Regions from separate parts of the Vibrio sp. 2-Bac 85 genome, predicted to be linked through region 2. Evidence: riboswitches for the same ligand, from Rfam matches in the RefSeq annotation. Region 2 holds a riboswitch; the other holds the start of a gene.
What was found. A riboswitch is a leader RNA that binds a small molecule or an ion and turns the genes downstream of it on or off. The one in region 2 is predicted to bind cyclic di-GMP.
Positions count from the first base shown of each region.

Region 1: linked by a shared signal. The riboswitch ahead of MT390_RS12300 (hypothetical protein) and the one ahead of MT390_RS03535 (fibronectin type III domain-containing protein) in region 2 are both predicted to bind cyclic di-GMP.

Region 1 is NZ_JALAAB010000011.1:21,190-32,138, forward strand. It holds gene MT390_RS12285 (transglutaminase-like domain-containing protein) at 378-1,208, opposite strand; gene MT390_RS12290 (PAS domain-containing protein) at 2,105-2,947, shown strand; gene MT390_RS12295 (methyl-accepting chemotaxis protein) at 2,944-3,654, shown strand; gene MT390_RS12300 (hypothetical protein) at 4,199-4,804, opposite strand; cyclic di-GMP riboswitch class I at 4,892-4,980, opposite strand; gene MT390_RS12305 (helix-turn-helix domain-containing protein) at 5,477-5,950, opposite strand; gene MT390_RS12310 (AraC family ligand binding domain-containing protein) at 6,260-6,544, opposite strand; gene MT390_RS12315 (SLC13 family permease) at 6,637-8,046, shown strand; gene MT390_RS12320 (hypothetical protein) at 8,420-8,716, opposite strand; gene MT390_RS12325 (hypothetical protein) at 8,761-9,117, opposite strand; gene MT390_RS12330 (PTS sugar transporter subunit IIC) at 10,442-10,949, shown strand, end outside.
Region 2 is NZ_JALAAB010000002.1:133,479-144,427, forward strand. It holds gene MT390_RS03520 (methyl-accepting chemotaxis protein) at 1-630, shown strand, start outside; gene MT390_RS03525 (hypothetical protein) at 866-1,324, opposite strand; gene MT390_RS03530 (class II fumarate hydratase) at 1,588-2,973, opposite strand; gene MT390_RS03535 (fibronectin type III domain-containing protein) at 3,597-5,066, opposite strand; cyclic di-GMP riboswitch class I at 5,150-5,238, opposite strand; gene MT390_RS03540 (MYG1 family protein) at 5,644-6,513, opposite strand; gene MT390_RS03545 (hypothetical protein) at 6,893-7,477, shown strand; gene MT390_RS03550 (hypothetical protein) at 7,736-8,203, opposite strand; gene MT390_RS03555 (LEA/WHy family protein) at 8,751-9,539, shown strand; gene MT390_RS03560 (MATE family efflux transporter) at 9,685-10,949, opposite strand, start outside.

The sequences.
Region 1 (10,949 bases), on a different contig from region 2:
TAGGTTCAAATAAAACATAACTCAACATGGCTACATCCTCCCACCGTTGAGTTTTCCCAAGTCATCAATTCCTTTCAGCAAAGCCAAACAGGACGTTTGGCTTAAGTTCATTCAGCACATGACCGGTGAATATTCCGTATGAACTGGTGCGTTGAGAAAGGAATTTATTACTTGGATCAGAAAACGAATCGGTGACAGCTCTCTTTGCCCACTTTCTCTGCTGTTCAGAGAAAGTGAGGTCGCCGACAAGGCGAAACACCAAACAAATAATAATCAAAATGACAGGATGAGCGCAGACGAACATTAACCCCATAGCTATATAACTTCAAAGCCACACAGCTACATAATAAGATAACAACATAACTCAAAAAACTAAACTACGCCGTCGATACTGGTACACCATCACTATATAAAAAAGACGGATCAGCAGCGTCTGCCTGCACATTAATCGACAACATAGTTACTTGACCAACAATATTCGCAAATGACGCATCCGCTGCATCAAGGCCAATCCCCGCCCTAACCAACCCGCTAATGGGTGCCATTCGGGTTGCATCAAAAAGATACCAACGATCTTCCAAATAAACTTCAAAGAAACCATGAAAGTCAGGCGGTTTTAATCCAACCGCATAACCCGACACATAGCGTGCAGGGATACCCAAAGCACGACATAGCGCAATACTCACATGTGCAAAATCACGGCAAACACCCGCACGCTGAATAAGCACATCACAGGCACTTGTCGAGCTATCTGTACTGCCCGCAACATAATCAATATGCGTATTGACCCAGTTACAAATTTCCTGAACGCGCGAGTAACCACTGGCTAACTGACCAAACTCATTCCAAGCAAAGCGCCCTAATCGGTCTGACTCACAATAACGACTCGGACTTAAAAAAGGCAGAACAGAAGCCGGTAGCCTTTTATGTTCTACTTCATTTAAATAAAATACGCGTTCTATTTCTGGTGATAATTCGACGCTGGCATTATATCGAATGCTAAGTTCACAGGGCTCTGTTGTTAAACGCAGGCCACGACAACCAAAATCATTTAGTTGAAACCATTCACTGTCGATGGAAGGAGAGATAATAAGATTTTCTTGTACTGTTTTTTGATGCACAGTATTCGCAGCTGCGATGTTAAAAACAAAGCTTGAGGGGGATTCGACGGTATAAATAAGCTCTGAAGATATATTGACTAAATACATAACAGACGACCTCTAATGGATGTTCGCCATAACAACCAATAAATACAGATAAACCACCCTGTATCATTGAATCTTTTATCTAATTAAACGAAATTCTCCTGCCTACATTAATTGATTTAACTCGCCGAGTATATGCGCATTAAGTAATGAAAGCCTTTCATTTTTAACAAAAAAATAAAAACACCTCCTATAGGGTATGCGCCACACCTGAAAATAATTAAGCTTAATAAATAAGACACAAATTAAGATTAAAGCGATTAGAGTAGTTAAAGTAATTAAAATTAAACCAGTTAGACTTAAACCCATTAGAAACTAAAAGTGTTCTAAAAATAACGTTTTTATTTTGTAAGTGCGCCTGTTTCTCCGTTTAAAGCCTTATTCATCTAAGCAATTTAGGCAATATCCATCCCCGTTATGCTTTCTCAAAAGCATGGCTTTTAACAAAATCAAATCAGACATTTGACTAAATTACGTAATCTTCGCCTTACTAGGGAATAAATAATGTGCTTTAAATAGCGCCAACCTTCGTGCATGAATATAAATAAAAAGAGAAAAACCCGACTGCTTACCTACATTATTTACGTATTTAAAGAGTAATATTTTTATCAAAAAACAAGGCTAAATCACTATATAAGAAACAAATTCTTAACCGACAGATATAAGGTGTGTTTTTGTTAACAAGTCCTGTAAAATCCTCAAAAAAATACCTCGTAGGAGCTATTTAAATGCAAATTCATCAGAGCTCTTATTATGGTTTTACAGTAGTTAACGATTTAATTTCGTATTAAGTCCTTACAACTTATTTGACACACTACAGTTTACTTTTATCAAAAATCTATTGTATTTAATGGGTTTTAATATCAACCAAGTTTTAATATCAACCAAGGTTAAATTTAATGCGTAAAAATCTGCCCGTTATCGATCAACGAAAAACATTCTCTCCAGATTCCAAATTAATTTCAGTAACAAATAACGATGGCAATATAACTTATTGTAACGATGCTTTTGTTGAAATAAGTGGTTTTTCGCGTGATGAATTAATTGGCCAACCGCATAATCTAGTCAGGCACCCTGATATGCCACCAGCAGTATTTGAAGTAATGTGGAAGCACCTAAAGCAAGGTAAACCTTGGATGGGTTTGGTTAAAAACCGCTGCAAAGATGGGCAATATTATTGGGTTGATGCCTATGTCACACCCGTGACTGAAAATGGTGTAATTATTGGCTATGAGTCTGTTCGGTCATGCCCTAAACAGGAGAATGTCGAAAGAGCAGAAAAGCTTTATAAACGAGTAACTGCAGGAAAGGGACTAAAGAAACCTGCGCCTGTTTCAGCGCCAACTATATTTATAAGTGTCATGTTGATTTTGTCTATTGTTAGTTATATAGCAGGGTCAATACCAGTTGCATTTAGCCTTCTTGCTTGTTCAACTATTTTATATGGCATTTGGGTTAGCGCGGTAAAAAAGCGCATTATCACTAATTTGTCTCAATGTTTAAAACATAACTTTTCTCACGAACAAGCAGTGCAATCCTATACAAACAACACTGGTATGCTGGGTAGTTTAGAAGTGGCAACTCTTAGTCAACAGGCTCATTTAACAACTATTATTAGTCGTATTGAAGATGCGGCAAAAAAAGTTTCTGCAAGCTCTCATCAATCATCGACACTCGTGCAAAACTCTAAAATAGCCTGGAGCAACAACAGTCAGAAACCACTCAAGTTGCAACTGCAATGAATGAAATAACATCAACAATTGCAGAGGTCTCTGAACGAGTTAATGATACGGCAAAATATACTGAAACTGCATTTGGGCTTGCTACAGAAGGTAAACAACTAGCTAAAGTTACCAGTGATTCAATCAATGAACTACGAAAAACGGTGCAAACCATTAGTCAATCGGTTATTAGCGTATCAGAACAAGCAAAGTTAATTGCTACAGCGACGAATATGATTGAGAAAATTGCAAAACAGACCAATTTACTTGCATTAAATGCCGCGATTGAAGCCGCTCGAGCAGGCGAACAAGGCAGAGGTTTTGCGGTTGTTGCCGATGAAGTGAGGAACCTTGCCAAAAATACACAAGATTCAACCAGTGAGATTTATAATATCGTTGAATTATTAACCCAAAAAACAGACGATGCCGTCGCTCACGTACAAAAAGGCACCATTGAAGCAAATAACGGTTTAGAAAGGGTATTAGAGAGTGGGGAAATGCTTAATGGCATTGTTGACTCTGTTGGTAAAATTTCAGATATGTCTATCCAAATCGCCGCAGCTGTTGAACAGCAAACTCACGTATCTGAAGATATTAATCGCCAAGTAGTCAGTATTTCAGACTTAACCGATGACAATGTAACTATTACAAGCGATGCAGCCTCTTCTATTAATGACCTGAGTAAAACTGCTGACGATCTTCATGAGCTAGTGATCCGCTTTAAATAACTTCCAGTCTTTGAATAAGCAGGTAATAAAAAAGTATCAATGGATGGGGTCAGTATTGCCTTCCCCATTGATTTAAATCATCTTCAGTCATATATTTAATTTCAGCAGAATTGGCAAAATTAATAGTTAATAATAGGTACGAATTTGAATGCGCCAATTGTGTTATAATAACTTTATTTATCTAAGGCAATTTGCTCTACGTTTAGATTAGAATCTTATAATTGGGATAGGTTACTTTTAAGTGACTCATAAGAGTGTAGAGCTAACCGAGAAAGCATTACCTTTTGCACCATGATCTAAAAATCACTTTAAATAAGACCATGCTCAACATAGTTAGATCCCGCCACGTTAAGCCTTAGCAAATCATCAATTGCTTTTAGCAAAGCCAAACAGGATAAAATACTACGATAAATACCATGATCAGCGCAAACGTATAGTATTGATATCAGTGCGATGCCAGCACTGGGTTTTGATATGGAATAAGAAAGTGATTTATTTGCAAAGCCAAACAGAGTGTTTGGTTTGGCTTAGATTTGGACTGAAATTATAATTCTATACATTGTTCAGACGATGACGATTTACCAATACTGTTTGATGCACTAACACGATAGCAGTAAGTTTCACCTACTTGAACACCTTCGTCATTATATGATGTTGTATTTTCAGCAACATAATACGTAGTTCCATAATCAACATTAGATTGAATACGGCGCTCGATAATAAATTCTACTTCATTATCAGAATTATCACCCCAAGTGATATATAAATCGACTTCACTCGCTTGTTCTGACTCAGGAGTGCTGAGTAAATCATCGGTATTTGAAGACGTATCCGTTTGTTGTGTGCTTTCTTCTTCAAGAATAGATTCATTAACAATCGCTCCATTATCAATCGACCCACTAAGAATAGGAGTCTCACTTCTTGAGTCCTCAACTAGAGTGTTCTCTGAAGTAGAGTCTTCTACTGCATCATCTTCTGTGGCGATTATTGTATCTAATGACTCTTTAGCAGCAGATTCTTCATTTGAATCAGCTTGTTCTGATACTTTAGCTGACTCTGAACTTGATGAGCCAGATGAACCACAACCCATTAATAGAACAGGAAAAAGACATAACATCGCTTTAAATAGCGTGGTTTTTAAAATCATCATTTTTGTCTCCAACAAAAGTGATGATTCAGAAATTTTTATATATAACAGAAGAAAAAAATAAAGAGGATAAATGAGAAGTATCATGGCCTCGGTAACTCCGCTACCGTAGACAATAAATTGTCAATAGGCCGGTGGTTTTGCGTATTAAGGTTTCCCTTAAGTTGCCTTTTTCTAGCTAATAATATTGTAATTACTGAATCAGATGCATTAGCGCAATAGATTATTATTTATGATATTAATTTATCGAATTGATAAAAATTAAATTAGACAATTATTTATAGCACGCTTAAATTTTAATACAAATTCGAAACATCCTTTATAAAGCAATAAAATGTAAATATCATTATTTATCAACGCATTAAAATTAATTATTAATAAATCAAAAAAATATAACACTTATCTGTAGCAGTCTATTGTTTCAAATAATCGCAATCTAATTACTCTTTGGATTCGCGTAATAAGGACCAAGTTATTTTTTGAACGTCAGGAAAAATGGATAAAAGGGAAATGTTAATTTTGGTAACAAATTACCTTGGTTACGTAATCTATTAAATGATCAATTACGTAGTCTATTAAGTAGCCCAATAATGAAGCAGCCCTTTACATAAAAAATAACGAAACAGCATTTAACAGGTATCAATAGATAATGCGTTAGATTAGTTTATTAGCAACCTACAATAATTGGCGCCTATTGTATTCTTGCGGTGTACAACCAAACTGTATTTTGAACGCTTGGATAAAACTGCTGACACTTTTATACCCTAATTCATAGGCTACGGCCGTTGAACTTTCACCTTCAGATAATTGCACCAATGCATTCATTAATCGAAACCGGCTTCGCCATTGACGAAAGGTCATACCAGTTTCAGTTTTAAAGAGTCGTTCAATGGTTCTTACACTTGCGCCAGCTAACCTAGATAATTCTACTAATGAGAGCGACTGCTTAGGGTGCAGCACGATATAGCTAACTAGACGTTGCAACCTTGGATCATGTCCTGAATGTATACACGCGTTAACCGCGGGCAAGATTTCTAATTCATCGATTGCGACTAAACCCAATCGTTGTTTACGTATTTCAGATAATGTTTGTTTGGTATCAGTTAAACGCAATATTATTTGTTGTAATAGCGGACTAATAGCGACCATCACTATCGTTTGTTCTTGCTTCCGTACTTTATAACTGGGGTCGATACATACCCGTTATCATTCAAGATGCAAAAATCAGCAAGACGTGAGGTGAACAGGTTCTAGGCATAAAGTTGAAGATATAATGAGTTAAATCGAAACTTTATAACAACGAAGATGGTTATCTCACGGCATGCCCTGTGGGTCGCTAACTCGAAAACCAATACTGCGTTGTAACATTCGATAAGGATTAACCATTGTCGTCATGTTACGCCTTGTCTTGATGTCCGAGTTAGCGACTGAATAATGCATATTGAGTGGTAACGGGTATTAATTACGAATACGTGTATTGGTTTCGCTACTAACTTGATGGGTAATATCACCAGGGATCCACATTGCATGTGAAGAAGGAACAACCCAAACGTTTTCTTCTCCTGTCACTCGCAATACACCTTTCTCAGCCCATAATAATTGACCTCGAGGATGAGCATGGGACATGATGTTAGCTTCTGCCGGCATACTTCTTTGATGGGTAAGTACAGGTTTGGTCGAGTCTACAATAAAAGCGACATTGCTTGGAGGCAACATTGTCGCATTAGCGATATCTTTTGTCATAATAACCACTTAAAACGCCAACAAAGGTTAGATATCATAGACGCATCAACGTCTTCGTTGCAACATTTTTCAACATAACAAGGATCACTGTCGTGGCGCCTACACTTAATTTTAAAAGCATAGCTGCATTTACCGCTATTGCTGCTGCTCTCTATATGATGGCGTTTCCATTAGCAAACTATCCCGTTTCATTTTCATATAGCGCTGCAGTTATACTAATAACTCTGACCTGTTGGAGTGCTTCACTGCTCCCCCCTTTCTTAACTGGATTAATGTTTTTTGCTTTATCAGTGATATTGCAATTAATCGAACCTAGTGCTTTATTTTCAGGATTCTCATCCACCGCTGTTTGGCTGATTATTTCAGGGTTTATTATTGGCTCAGCTATTTCCACCTCAGCTTTAGATAAAAAATGTGCTTCATTCATTGCACCACATTTAACACTTAGCTATCCACGACTTATCTCAGGGTTAGTGTTTAGTGCCATTATTTTAGGGTTTATTATGCCCTCCTCAGTTGGTCGCGCCGTGGTATTAATTCCAGTGGGGATGGCGCTTGCTGAGCATGTGGGCTTTGCTCAAGGAAGTAATGGCCGTAAAGGTGTGGCAACGGCGTTAGCAATTTCATGCAACATGCCTAGTTTTGCGGTACTACCAGCAAATATTCCTAATATGATTTTAGTCGGATCCAGTGAAACACTGTTTAATGTACACTTTGGTTATATGGAATATTTACTATTACATTTTCCAATACTAGGAATTGTTAAATCACTCTTAATTATATACTTAGTATTGAAGTTTTTTCCTGCGTCAATTGTCGACAAACCTACTAAGAGCCTGCATGCTCAGGATACAAATGAACCGAGTGACCATATACATATCAATAAATTACAAAGAAAAGTTGTCATTATTCTCGGACTCACCTTACTGTTTTGGATCACTGACTCAATACATGGTGTGAACCCAGCTTGGGTCGGTCTTGTTGCGACTATCGTTTTATTATTACCACGATGGGGTGTACTTGAAACAAAGAAATTTAACAGTTCAGTTGATTTTGGTACCGTCGTATTTGTTGCTGCAGCACTCGGCTTAGGCACATTGGTTAATGTTTCAGGTGTAGGTGCGTTTATGGGAGAAGCATTCACTCATTTATTACCGAGCGCATCGGAAAACGGCTTTTTTAGTTTTATGTCGCTTTCACTTATTTCAACATTAACAGGATTAGTAACAACTGTTCCCGGTGTCCCTACCGTACTCTCACCGATGGCCACTGATTTTGCACAAGCCACAGGACTTTCATTACCCGCAGTATTAATGACACAAGTTATTGGCTTTTCAACTGTATTATTCCCTTATCAAGTAGCTCCTTTAGTGCTTGCCATGCAGTTATCAAGGGAGTCACTTACGAGCTTAGTAAAAATAACGATACCGTTAGCGATATTAACCATAGTGGTGTTAATGCCACTTGATTACTTATGGTGGCAACTATTGGGCTGGCTATAATTTTTTGAAAAAGAAAATAATCGCTTTTATACTTTTTGGCTAGGCAAGCACTTAAAGACAAGAACCGTCGTGAAGTGAACGCTATATGGCTAAGCATATAATTTAGGATTAGTTTCTGTTGTGGGGTTAAGTGTTATTGATCGGTATTGTTGTTAGACGCTGTTTTGGATAATTGTTAAGAGATTTTTTGATAGGTATTGTTGATAGGTATTGTTGATAAGCATTGTTGTTAGACGCTGTTTTGAAATAAAGTTGCGAGGAGGTAACTTAGCATGGCTAAGCTTACTACCTCGCAAAGAGATTAAGAGATTTTTAACTAATGCAAAATATAGCTGAAAAAGATAACAGCACTATTTACAGGGTCGAAAATCGATTAATACTCGTATTTTTGCTCAATCTTTCTTTTCTCAATAAGATAAGTTTTATTATCGATTTGATCAGCAATTAATAGTTCTTCTAAAGCAATTAATTCCTTACCCTTTTCTTTTCTTAAATATGTTTTAGTCATATCGTAGTTAATTGATTGAGCACCATCATAACCACTGACAGGATCCCACAAGATAGAGGCAGGCCAAAATAATAAATTAACAACGAGGTTGTAGAATTTCTCATTTTCAGCCTCAATGACCAAATAACAGGCTAAAACTCCCAAAGAACAAGCAATAGCCAACTATTTTTAATATTGCTGATTGCTTGTTAGGGTTACTCTTTATTTTATTTTTTTAAAGGCACTAAAACCTCACCTTCAACAGTAATAGTAGATTTTCCATAAATATATGGAATATAAAACCAAGAACTATGTAAGGTTGCATTTTTTAATGCAATGCCACCTTTTCTTTTTTCTATTGCGCGATCTAATGCTTCTTCAGCACTAGGAGTACCCGTAGGGATGAAGATAATTATATGGCTAGAATCCTCACCTGAAACCCTTACGTTATCTGATGTGGCCGTAGCTAACTCTTCTTGTGATATATTTTTCGTTGAAACATAAGTCAAGTCAGCAATGCGATTTGAACAACCTGATAAAAATATACCGATAAGAACAGATGAAGCTAATTTTACTTTTTTCATTTTATTTCCTTGCACTCGGAGTTAATTAATACGTTAGAATTTGGGTGCTTGTAACCCTAACGATTCTATATAATTTCTCTTTTTAAGGAAAAAATACATATTCTCGCATTTTATTATATTTTAAAAAATGGCTTATAAAGAATGGCTTACCTTAGATTTATAAAAATGGGGTTATTCTACAGCCTAAACAGCAAACCCAGCTAAAAGCTCCAACGCGGCAATAACTGTTATTTTAAAAAGCGGTATATTCCCCTTTTGAATTTAATTTTATCTACCTACACAACCAGATATTATTTAGATAAATTACGTTTTTTTTACTTTGAGATGTCTGAAATTAATATCAAAGTCTTAGCGTAATCTCTACGTGGTTATTTAAATCAAATATAGGAAACTGCACTTATGATGCGAATCTAGAAAAGGATATAAACACAATGAGTTAACCCAATAATGGATATCTTTCCATTAAATAAAGAAGCTATATTTAATTCGCGCACACAATACATTAAAAACATATTACAATCAAAAAAATACCACCATATGGGTGTGTCATGTATAAATGATTAGATGGGAAAATATAAAGTCGCATTGCTTAATTTGATAATAAAAAAGAATGGCTATGGAGCACCACCCTGAAAAAATGCGTTTAAAATGAATAGTTAGCTTGGATCAGAGAACGAACCGATGTGCCTTTTTCTTTGCTATTTTTAGATATAATTTTTATTTTTGGAAAGCAAAAGAAAGTCACTGCAAGGGTAAAACATCTAGTAAATAAGTATCAAAATGGCTGGATAAGCGCAGACGACTAAGAGTACTCATAAAAATAAGAGCCTCCGATTAAATTAAATAACATCGACATTATCGGGGACCATTTACGTTGCTATAAAAAGAGAGAACTTAAATAACAAACTTTAAGTGGATGATTTTTATCATTTAAATGTTAATTTTCAGATGTTCATTATTAATGAATATGATTCAATGCTTTATATGCTTATTAAAGTTTCTTTTAACCCTATCAGATCCAACTTTAACCCCTCCTAATAACATTATCACTTTAATTTAAAACCATATAGTTTTGTGATGGAAGTATTGTTTTTTAATTAACTCACTTAAAACCATATGGTTTTAATGTAATGATATTACTTATCAAAATTAGAACATGAAAACCTACTTAAGATCTATAAAACATATTTTAAATATGTATTCTTACTTTTAAAGTTCATGTTTAAGACTTGCTATTTATATTTTATTTTTTGGCTAAATAAATAACACCTTATACCCAACTGTAATATTAGTACTTACATTCAAATAGAAAAAGGATTCGCTAATGACTATAAAAGATAAATTCTTTGGATTCCTCCAAAGTACAGTAGCCCCCGTTGCTGGGCGAGTCGGGCAACAGCGACATGTGCAAGCCATTCGTGATGCATTTATTGGTGCAATCCCTTTTATCATTGTTGGTTCATTTCTACTGGTTATTGCTTTCCCTCCTTTTGGAGAAAATGCAACTAATATTTGGTCAACATTTGCCCGTGAATACCGAGAGCAAATTCTACACCCATTCAATTTTACAATGGGTATTATGACGCTTTGGATCGTTACCGGTTTAGGTTATAACTTAGCTCGTTTTTATTCTACTCTGAACCCATTTATGGCCGGTTTATTATCACTCTCAACATTTTTGATGATTTCAGCTCCAGTCTCTGACGGCGCATTATCAATGCAATTCATGGGAGGAACGGGTATCTTCACTGCGATTCTCATTGGTATATTTGTACCGGAAATGATGCGTCTACTACATAAATACAATGTGGGTATTAAGTTACCTCATCAAG
Region 2 (10,949 bases):
ACAGCCCAAGCACAGATAGTTGTTAATGAATCGACAGCTACCATAAGCCATATGGCTGACGATATGGAAAGTGTAACCTCTAGTATTGAAAATTTAGCTAAACGCAGTGATTCGATCAGCGGTATTCTTGATGTGATACGTGGTCTATCAGATCAAACTAATCTACTAGCACTAAATGCCGCAATTGAAGCAGCACGAGCAGGAGAACACGGTCGAGGTTTCTCTGTAGTAGCCGATGAAGTCAGAAATCTTGCTAAGAAAACGAACGAATCAACCGATGAAATTCATAAAATGATATCTGAATTACAAGATGGTTCGAAAATGGCAGTGGATTCAGTGCATAAAAGTAGAGAGCAAGCAATTCTTGGACTAAAAGCGACACATAAAACAAATGAAGTCTTGGGTGAAATTGTTATAAATGTTCAACATATTTCAGATCTTAATATGCAAATTGCGACCGCTACTGAAGAGCAATCTGCCGTGATCAATGAAATTAATATCCATGTGGTGAATATCAGTGACAGTACAGAACAAAGTGCGCAAGCCTCTCAGAATATTGAATCATCAACGGACTCATTAAAATGTATGGCGTCAAGTTTAGATGATTTAGTAAAACGTTTTAAATCGTAAACGTACTAGATTATAAACAGAGGTCAATAGTACTTAACTCGCAGTTCATTGATAGTGGTATTTACCTATAAGTCACTTACAATTTACTGCGTATTTTATATTTTCAGTAGATAACAAAAAGCCTTCAAAACTTAATGGGGTCACTTCAGACCTATTAAATTTTGAAGGCTTTTTTACTATGTCGTTGAATAATTTCTAGATTTATTTTTTTAAGCTGTAATAACTAATTAAATATTTATTTTTGTTTATCAGTTAAATACAAGAAAAGGGCCAGTGATGATAAAAGCAATGCAGTGCTGGTAATGATCGCTACGGGATAATACAAGTTACCAGCTAAATCTAGTTGGCTATATTTAATAACCATGATCAAACCTTCTAAAGATAATGCCACGCATACAGTACCAATGAACCTTGGTAAGGTACCACGTAAAGTTTCAATTGCATTTTTATTATCATCTTCACCAGGCTCTGAGTACTCTTTATTAATAATGAGCGCAAGTTCAAATACGGCCAAAGCAATGATCCCAGTGTTAATACTTTTGAGCAGGATTTCAGTTAAATCAGATTGTGCTATCAAACCTTGTACTGCGTTCGTAAATAGTGAAATAACAAGAATAATAGCTAAACCAAAAAAGATGATGGTTAACGCTCTTGAGAAAAAGTTTCTCATAAAAGATGTAATTGAACTGTTCATTCGTTCCTCTAAAAATTATAAAAAAATGCTACATATACCCGTTGTAACCCAAGGTGCAAAAAACAGCAAATCATGAGGTAAACAGGTTCTAGGCATAAAAATGACGTATAAAGGACATTACTCGATACGTTTATGCGGCCATAACCAAAATTAGGTTAGCATATTTACGTTGAGTTATTACAAATACACTTCAAATATGATTTGGTTTTATTTAACAATTAACAATTAACAATTAACAATTAACAATTAATTTTTATCATTGCTTAATGAGGGATACCACCTTCGGTTAACTTGATAGGATTAAGTAAAACCTCCAATTTATCTCTGGTAAGATCGGTGTGTTGTTCTGCTACATCAATAATTGGCCGCCCTTCTTGATAGGCTATTTTTGCAATCACAGCAGCTTTTTCGTAACCAATTAGCGAGTTTAACGCAGTTACCAATATTGGGTTTCGAGCTAATGTGTCGTTTATTTTTTGTGTATTAACCGTGAAGGTTTTAATCGCTTTATCTGCTAATAACACACTGACATTGGATAAAAGGTCGATACTCGACATTAGATTATGAGCAATTAGGGGTAACATTACATTTAATTCAAAATTCCCCGATTGCCCAGCAATGGTTATAGCTGCATCATGGCCGATCACTTGCGCACCGACCATACATGCAGATTCAGGGATCACAGGGTTAACTTTACCGGGCATAATAGAAGAACCAGGCTGTAATGCTTCGAGTTTAATTTCACCCAATCCAGCTAAAGGTCCCGAATTCATCCAGCGCAAATCATTGGAAATTTTAATAATAGATACCGCGGTTGTTTTAAGTTGTCCTGATAATGCGACGGCAGTATCCTGAGTACCGATTGCAGCAAAAAAATCATTGCTAGGTTTAAATGTAATTCCAGTTATATCTGACAGAGCGGTATTAAATACTTTAGCAAAAGCAGGATCAGCATTGATACCCGTTCCGACGGCCGTTCCACCTTGAGCTAAACGTTGAATACTCGGTTGTAACAACTCTAAGTGCTTAATGTTTTGCTCTATTTGCGTTGCCCAGCTATTTAAGCTTTGGCTAAAACGTATCGGCATTGCATCCATTAAATGCGTGCGTCCATTCTTAGTGTAAGCATCAAGTTCTTGCGCTTTAATATGAATAGTACTAGATAATGATTTTAACGCAGGAATAAGGTTATTATGCAATGCAATTGATGCACTAACATGGATAGCTGTTGGTATCACATCATTACTACTTTGGCCAAAATTAACATGGTCATTTGCATGTATTTTTTCGCCACAAATTTGACTCGCTACATTTGCAATGACTTCATTAGCATTCATATTAGTACTAGTACCAGACCCTGTTTGATAAATATCAACGGGAAAATGGTCCATTAGATTTGCATCTGCTAATAACTTATCAATAGCGAGATTAATCGCTTTCCCTTTCTCTTTAGATAAATGTGCTAACGTCATATTTGCAGTCGCGGCCGCTGACTTAATTAATAACAAAGCACTAATAAATGATTCCGGTAATTTAAGGCCACTTACAGGGAAGTTATTAATTGCTCGTTGTGTTTGCGCTCCATATAAAGCATTAATGTCAACTTCAAGCTCTCCCATACTGTCAGATTCTGTGCGCGTTTTTTTCATGTTCTATCCCCCTATTAGTTAACTGTGTCATCTATATAAGCAATCAAAACTAGTTAAACACTATCATAATGCGGTTAGTGAGTAACAACAAAAATTCTACCGCTATAAAAAAGGGTTTATTTGACATTGAAGGGCTGAATTATCATAAATTTTTAATCTTTAGAATGGTTAGTAGGATGTACAACATTAAATATGGATATGTTTAATTTTTTTATCACTACGAATAACTAGTTTTTTTGAGCAATTCCATTCCGCTTAATTACATGGTCAAAAATTGCGAAGTAAAAAATAATGAGGGCAAGGCGTTTGATTGAATAATAGTTAGTAATTGGGATTGAGAACAAGGAGTTTTTATTGATTTTGACCAGCAATATTGTTCAGATGTTTATATGGTTCGGAATAAATATTGTGAAATTAGTTTTATAACGTTAAAGGTAAATTAACCAATCAAGAGTAGATATTGCTAGTGAGGGTTTAACACTGCCACACATTTTTATTACAGTCTCTTTTTATTACAGGGCAATTAAGGAGCTGTATCAATTCTCGAATACTTGATGAGTTCATAAAACAAAAAAACCGAAGCTATTAAGCTTCGGTTTTTAATGTTGGGTTTTAAACTTTGATTAGTTCAATGTAACACCAGCAAAGTTGAAGGCGCTGTAACCACCTATCGTACCTACTGGATGAATATCAATATCTAACTCACCTTCAAATTCAACGTCTACCTGCATATATTTCCAAGAATAACCTGAACTTAACTCGATAATCTCGCTTACCCCGTTAATCACAACTTCAACAGCAGCAGTTTCTCTAGTCCAAGCACCCGCTGAAAAGTATAGAGAAGCTACATTAACTTGAGACTCACCACTTTTAAGTTTAAGTGCAACACCATTCTCTTCCTTCCAGCTCATACCTTTATAGCCGACGAAGTCATTACCATTCTGGTCAGTGAAGGTGTAACGTTTCGTAACATCATAAGTTTTGCCAGAAAATGAGATTGATTCAACTTGTGCATCTGTAAGATCATGATTTCCTGATTGCATATCGTGTGTCATAAACTCTGCGTCTGCAACATCAATTGTATAGCCGGCTTTGGCATCAACAGAAAGAAGCGCCGCATATTTTACAGCCTCTACAGCTTCAACTTCTTCTACAGCTGTTATTGCATTGTTTAATACAATACCAGCAAACATTACTGAACTATAACCACCTACGTCGCTATCGGTGCTAATAGAAACGGGTGTTGAACCGTCATATGCAATAGAAACAGAAAAGTAGGTCCAAGCGTAACCTCTTGGTAACGTAATAGTCTCTACTTCATTACCTACAGTGACAATAACGCTTGATGCATTGTGGCTCCATGCACCTGCTTGCATATACAAAGTTGCATTTTGTTCTTGGCCATTTCCTACTAAATCAAATGATAATTTATTACCTGTATTAAATTTCATTGACGCATAACCATTAGTCAACTCAGTTCCATTCTCCTGAAAACTAAAGTAGTTACGGTCCTTATAACCGACGTTACCTGCATTAACTGAAAATTGACTATTTGCAATACTATCGTCGCTATATCCTTCGTTATAAGCAGCTTCACTTCTAAATGAATATAACTCTTTTTCACCCACTTCAATGATACTTGGTTTACTTGTAAACTCATGTGAGATGGCGATGTCAGTCGCTGTGTAAATGATACCTGTATCTGCTGGAGTATCTGTTTCAATTGGAGTTGTAGTATCTGCTGGTGTAGTTGGTTCTACTGGCGTTTCTGAGCTTGCAACTTCATAGACTTCTAAACATGATTCATCAGAAGTACTTTGTCCTGCTTGATTAAATGCAGCAATGCGGTAGCAGTAAGTTTGATTAACAATAACGTTAGAATCTGTAAAATTGCTAGCGTTAGCTGGAAGAGTAGAAACAATCTCAAATAGGTCACTTTCTTGAATTCTTTTTTCAATAATGAAGCCATCTTCATTAGTAGAGTTATCGGTCCAATTTATTTTTAGGTTTTCAGCAGAAGCCATTGAGCTACCTGCTAAAAGTGAAAATAAAACAAGAGATGATTTTTTTACGCTAAAAAGGTGCTGATTCATTTTTGCCTCCACAAAAGTGATCATTCAGCGTCCAGTGACATTGTATTATATGTTTAAAAAAGTGGAGGGATAATATTTACCGCCTCGGTAACCCCGCTGCCATAGACAATTAATTGTCCACAGGCCGGTGGTTTTGCGTCCTAAAGTTTCCCTTAGTTTGCCTTTTTCTAGCTACAATATGTAAACATCTAAATGAGAAAAGTTTATAAGTATTCGGTAAATCTTTACCGCCCAGAAAATATAGAACAGAAAAAAAATAATACCAAAGGAATAGACAAATATTTTCAACTTTTATTTTATTTATCGCAAAATCAATATGTTAACATTTAATTTATTTTTGGATTAAAAATCAACTAATCAAATATGTAGTAAATAAAATGATACAAATCAATTTACCGCCTTGGAGCAACCAATTCGTTTTTCGTGATGCGCATATATATTTGCTTCATTTAAGGAACTTCGATCAAAGAATGGAGTTGAATAGAACAATTAAAGAAGGTGTTGAAGGGCTAAATTGAAATCTTAAGCAGTTAACAAGCGAGACAAATACTCAGCTTGTTAACTTATGGCTAAAAAACTATTCAGAAAGTGCCATTGATGCCATTTTCATGGTGTTTTCAAAAGATTCACAACCAGCAATGAATAAACCATTATGGCAAAACATAGCGTCTGTCAGGCCTGTTTCTTGTTGTAATGCTTCATCCGATAAACCAGCCCATGACTTAGGTAGCGACTTCCTATCTTCAAAAGAACCAAGTTCAACAGGAACAGTTTGAATTCTCCAATGTCCCGATTGAGATGGATAAACCATAAACAATGCTTCTTTAGACAAATTAAGCACCGTTCTTTTCCATGGCGTATATTGTTGCAGTACAATAAGGCGGGGATCTGCTGCTTCGGTAATAGCTTTCGCAACAATAGCTTTAGCGCTTATTCCACCATTAGCAGAGGCAATAAAACGAGATAGAACGACGTGAGCAAACTCTACCGCTTGGTCAAAACAGCTATCAAAATCACCATCTTCTTGCCAGGTAGGGTTAAACATCGAAATAGTTTGGCTTAAACTAATGCCTTGAGCAACCCCTTCTACATGTCCACAATCTATTGCATCAATGGTAGAAACTAAACCGGCATCCACTGAATTTGCAACATCTTGATCATTATTACAAATCGTTAGCCCATACTTTTTCCAAATTAGGCCAAATGATGAATATGGAATACCATTTTCACGCTCCCCGGCTCCACCGCGTTGATGATGGTCAAAGCGCCCTTCTTCTGGGTCATATTCGTCACCCACATCAATCACTAAATCAGCCTCTTGAATAACATCTAAGTTACGTGTTCTTACTAGTTCAAAAGTTGGAAAGATATATTTAAGGGCTGCGATACTGAACACATCGTCCGCATGAAAGTTACCATTGTGCGTTGCTATCGTTATATTTTTCATAGTTGTTTTCATTATTTGTTATAGAAGAAAAAGGATAAGAAAGCATCAAATAATAACGCTTTAAATTCTGATATTTTTATTGCAAGTTATTCAAAAATAAAGGCGGGATTCTACACTAAACTCGCTCATAAAAATAGGTTGAAATCTTTTTATTAACCCTGCGCAGATAGTATCTGCTGTTCCTTGATTCCCAAAAGCAATTGTAACCATGAGATTAAATTGTTATCGATTTTAATAAGTAAAATACCACGATCAAAACTGCTACTTACATTTGTCATACAAAATATAGTAAAAACGAGAAGTGAAGTATATTTTTAGCCTGTATATACCTGTTAAACCTAGGTAAGATAGGTACCTTAATTTTATCAAGGAGTTACAAATGAACATGTTGGATGAAGTAATAAATATTTTGACTTATTACCATGGTGAAAATAATTTTAATATGAATCCTCTTGTGCCACAAGAAATCGAGCATTATGCACGCGCTGTTTTAGATATTCCTGACCAAGAATATATCTTAGCCGCAATGCGTACCTCATTTACTCAGTTTCATAGGGGGTTAATCATTGGTAAAGATGCAATATATTGGCGCAATGACCATAAAATACTTACCACCGTTAATCAATTAAGTTGGAAAGAACTCAGCCAGCAAAGAAAAGATTTCCGTGCCCGTAGGCGGATTGTGGAATTAGGTAATGGTGCAGTGTTTGATAATATAGGTTCACTCAATAAAACCAGTACTATCATCAATATACTGGATTTATTAATCGATAAATATGATCAGCAAGAGAATGATAGTAATGGGTTCATTTTTGACGAAGACAGTTTATCAAAATTGATAAAATCTATTCCAGACAATAAAGCCGCCATTAAAGCTGAAAGTGCAGATAGCGCCTCAAATGCTGAAACAATTAGTTTTGCCTCCATCATTTCAAGCATGTTTAAAAAACTACTAGGTCGTTAGTACATAACTTAATAGTCCGCCTACTATTTCCACTATGTCTAATATAGATAGGAACGCGTTAAACACGGTTCCTTAACGGTTATTAGTTTGCTAAAAATAGCGGTCATGTCAACGTAATGCATGCTTTAAATCGCATTGACTCAATATAAACCTTACATTTTTCCTTATACTGAATATCCACAGTACTAGGAATGCACGCACTGTAATATTTGCTTTTATTAAATAATAAATGTGTTGTTATTACTTGAATTCAATAAATTAAAAAAATAAACCATGTGCGCCAGCTACACCACAAAAAACAGCAATTAAACTAACTGAAAGCAATATAGTATGCATCAACTGTAAATAGAAAAATGCTTTTTCAGTATTCTTTTCAGCTTGTTGATGAAACCACCGATGTAAAATAAGCGGCTCCAAGAGAAACAATACTAAGGTAAAAATAAACCAGACAAAAATCATAATATGAATCCACCAGTTCATTGTTGACCATGCATTCATCACATCTAGCATGTAAAAACCGGAAATACCTGTTATAACCGTTGTTAATTTAGCCTGAAAGCCAAACTTACCCTCAAGCATTTCAAATAGATGCAATTTATTATCGATAGACTTTGCACTACGGATAGATGGAATCAAAACCGTAGTAACAAATGCAACACCACCAATCCACATTACAATTGCAACAATATGCAATGCTCTTGCAATGATAAAATTATTGTACTCCATGACGATCTCCTAAAAGCTGTAAGTTATAATCGTTTTTATTTAGGCAACAATAACAAAAACTGCTTTTTAATCAATTGACTAAGTAACGTATCATTGATTAAAAACAAACTTATGGTCAATACAGGATCTGAACTCAAGTAATAAGATAAATGAAGTTTTATTTTTATACTTGGTTAGGCTCTATTGACCATCAGGTTTATTTGTAAAGAACGATAGGTTTCCCGGACACAAGTGAGCATATAAAGTTGACCTTATATCGCAAGTCAATCACTTAAGTGGACAAAGATTCTATATAAGTAATGAAGAAATTATTATTTTTCATAACAATTGTTTATAACTAGGTTGAGCTTTTGACTTGTTTAATTCATGCAATATTTTTATCTTGTTCTTATTTCAATTCAAAGAACTAACTATTGATTCTGTTATAATAAATGTTGAAAACTATAAATAATAAGTTGTAACTCATGATATGGGGTATCAACATTGCGCTATTCAACAACGAGTTGTAAATACTGCTTTACTAGAACTTAAATTAACAGGAAAAATTATGATTAAAAATTTAATAGTTGTTGCCATGATAACTTTGGTATCAGGATGTTCAACATTAACAGAAGGTCTTTTTAAACAACCACAAGTAGGTTACAAATCAATTGCACTAGGTGAAGTATCAATGGATCGTATTGAACTGAACCCTACATTTACTATTACCAACGAGAATGGTTATCCTATTCCTGTGAATTCAATTAGCTATGAACTTTCACTGAATAATGAAAAAATGTTGAATGGTGAAACCGATGCCATAGGCACTTTACCTGCAAATGGAGATAAAGATGTCAGTCTTTCGATTGCACTTACTCAAGAAACGCTAACATCCTTACAGCAGTTATTATTTAAAAATAGAAAATTAGATTATCAAGTGAAGGGTAATGTAAATACTCTCGGTCTACCAATTCCATTTGAAAAATCTGCGACTTTATATATACCAGAATTAACTATCGCAGATATGAAAGTGGTTAACGCTAGCTTTTCACAATTAGACATTGTTTTAAGTGTTGATGTAGACAACCAAAATGATTTCAATTTACCACTTGATGACCTAACATATTCAGTGTCTTCAAAGGGTAATGATCTTTTTAAAGGCGCACTAACGAGTCAAAAAATTAGTACTGGTAAAAGCAGCTTACAACTACCACTAAGTATCAAACCAAGTGATATGTTTAGCAATGTATTTTCTATGCTGACGAATCCAGATTTACCGTTACACTTTGAAATTAGCTCGCCATTGTTTACTAAATCTTATGATCAGACAATCAACCTTAGTAGTCTTTTAAAGTAGCAGCCTTTTAAATTAATTTAGAAGATTGGGGTCATTTTTGATGACACCTTATAAAAAGGTATTGATCATTAATATTCATCGTAGATCCTTGCGATGAATATTATTTTTAACGGATTTTATTTTTCAAATAGCAAATTAATCTTAATCAGCTTTTAGTTGTTTCTTTTCCCTCAATAACTTCGATATCCTTTAATTGCTGTTCAGTTAGGCATTCATCAGTATCGGAACACAGATAGATACGGCTAGAAGAAAATGGGGTTAAAGGGAGTACAGAATTAAGACTTATATCATCCTCTTGCTCACATTGCATTTTCGGATCATCACCTAATTTATTTAATATACGTAATGACCAACACCATGCAATTAAACCGAACAATATAGACCCAACGGCCTGCCCAGCAACAACACCTAACGCACCAAACCATTGTCCTCCAAAATAAACAAATGGAATAGTACCTATTGTTGCCTTGCCTATATTCATCATTGTCGATGTACTAGGAAAGCCTAAATTATTAAATGTTGCATTAGCAATAAAGATTAGGCCGTTAAAAACAAACACAATAGATAGCCATGTACAATAGAAACGAATCATCTCTTCGGCATCGCCCTGCGCACCAAAAATAGAGATTATTTGATTTTGTATCAGAAAAATAATCAAGGCGACAATAATTACGTATGCAGCTGTAAACTCGATAGCTCGTTTGCTAGTTAGGCGAACTCTATCATATAACAAGGCACCAAAATTTTGTCCGATAATCGGGCCAACAGCACCGGAAATGGAAAAGATCATTCCAAATGCAACCGGTAATAAACGCCCTATTACTGCCCATCCAGCAACAAATCCATCTCCGAATCCAGCAATCATCATAGTGACATAAGCATTACCAATAGGCGTGGCAATATTGGTACTCATTGCAGGAATGGCGACATTGAAAATTTCTTTTTGATCCGCTAACCAATGTTTAACATTAAATGTGCCCATTAGTTTATGTACTTTAGTCACCCCATAAATGGCAACAAAAGCAACAGCAAAGCGAGCGATAACTGAAGCAATTGCCGCACCGTGTAAGCCAAGATCAAAGGTAAATATAAATAACGGATCTAACAGTGCATTAACACCCCCACCAGCTAACGTTGTATACATTGCAAGTTTTGCATCTCCTACCGAACGTAAAGCAGCACCAGCATTCATGCCCAAACATAAAATAGGCAGTGACGGTAATAATATGCGTAAATATTCAACCGCTAGTTGATGTGTTTCTCCCTTTGCGCCAATTAAACTGACTAATTCAGGCGTGAAGTACCAAGTTACTGCTGCCACTAATGCACTGATAATGAACCCTGTACCGAGTATGTTAATGACTAATCGTCGTGCCTTTTCTCGATCTTGCTGCCCGATAGCTTTTGATA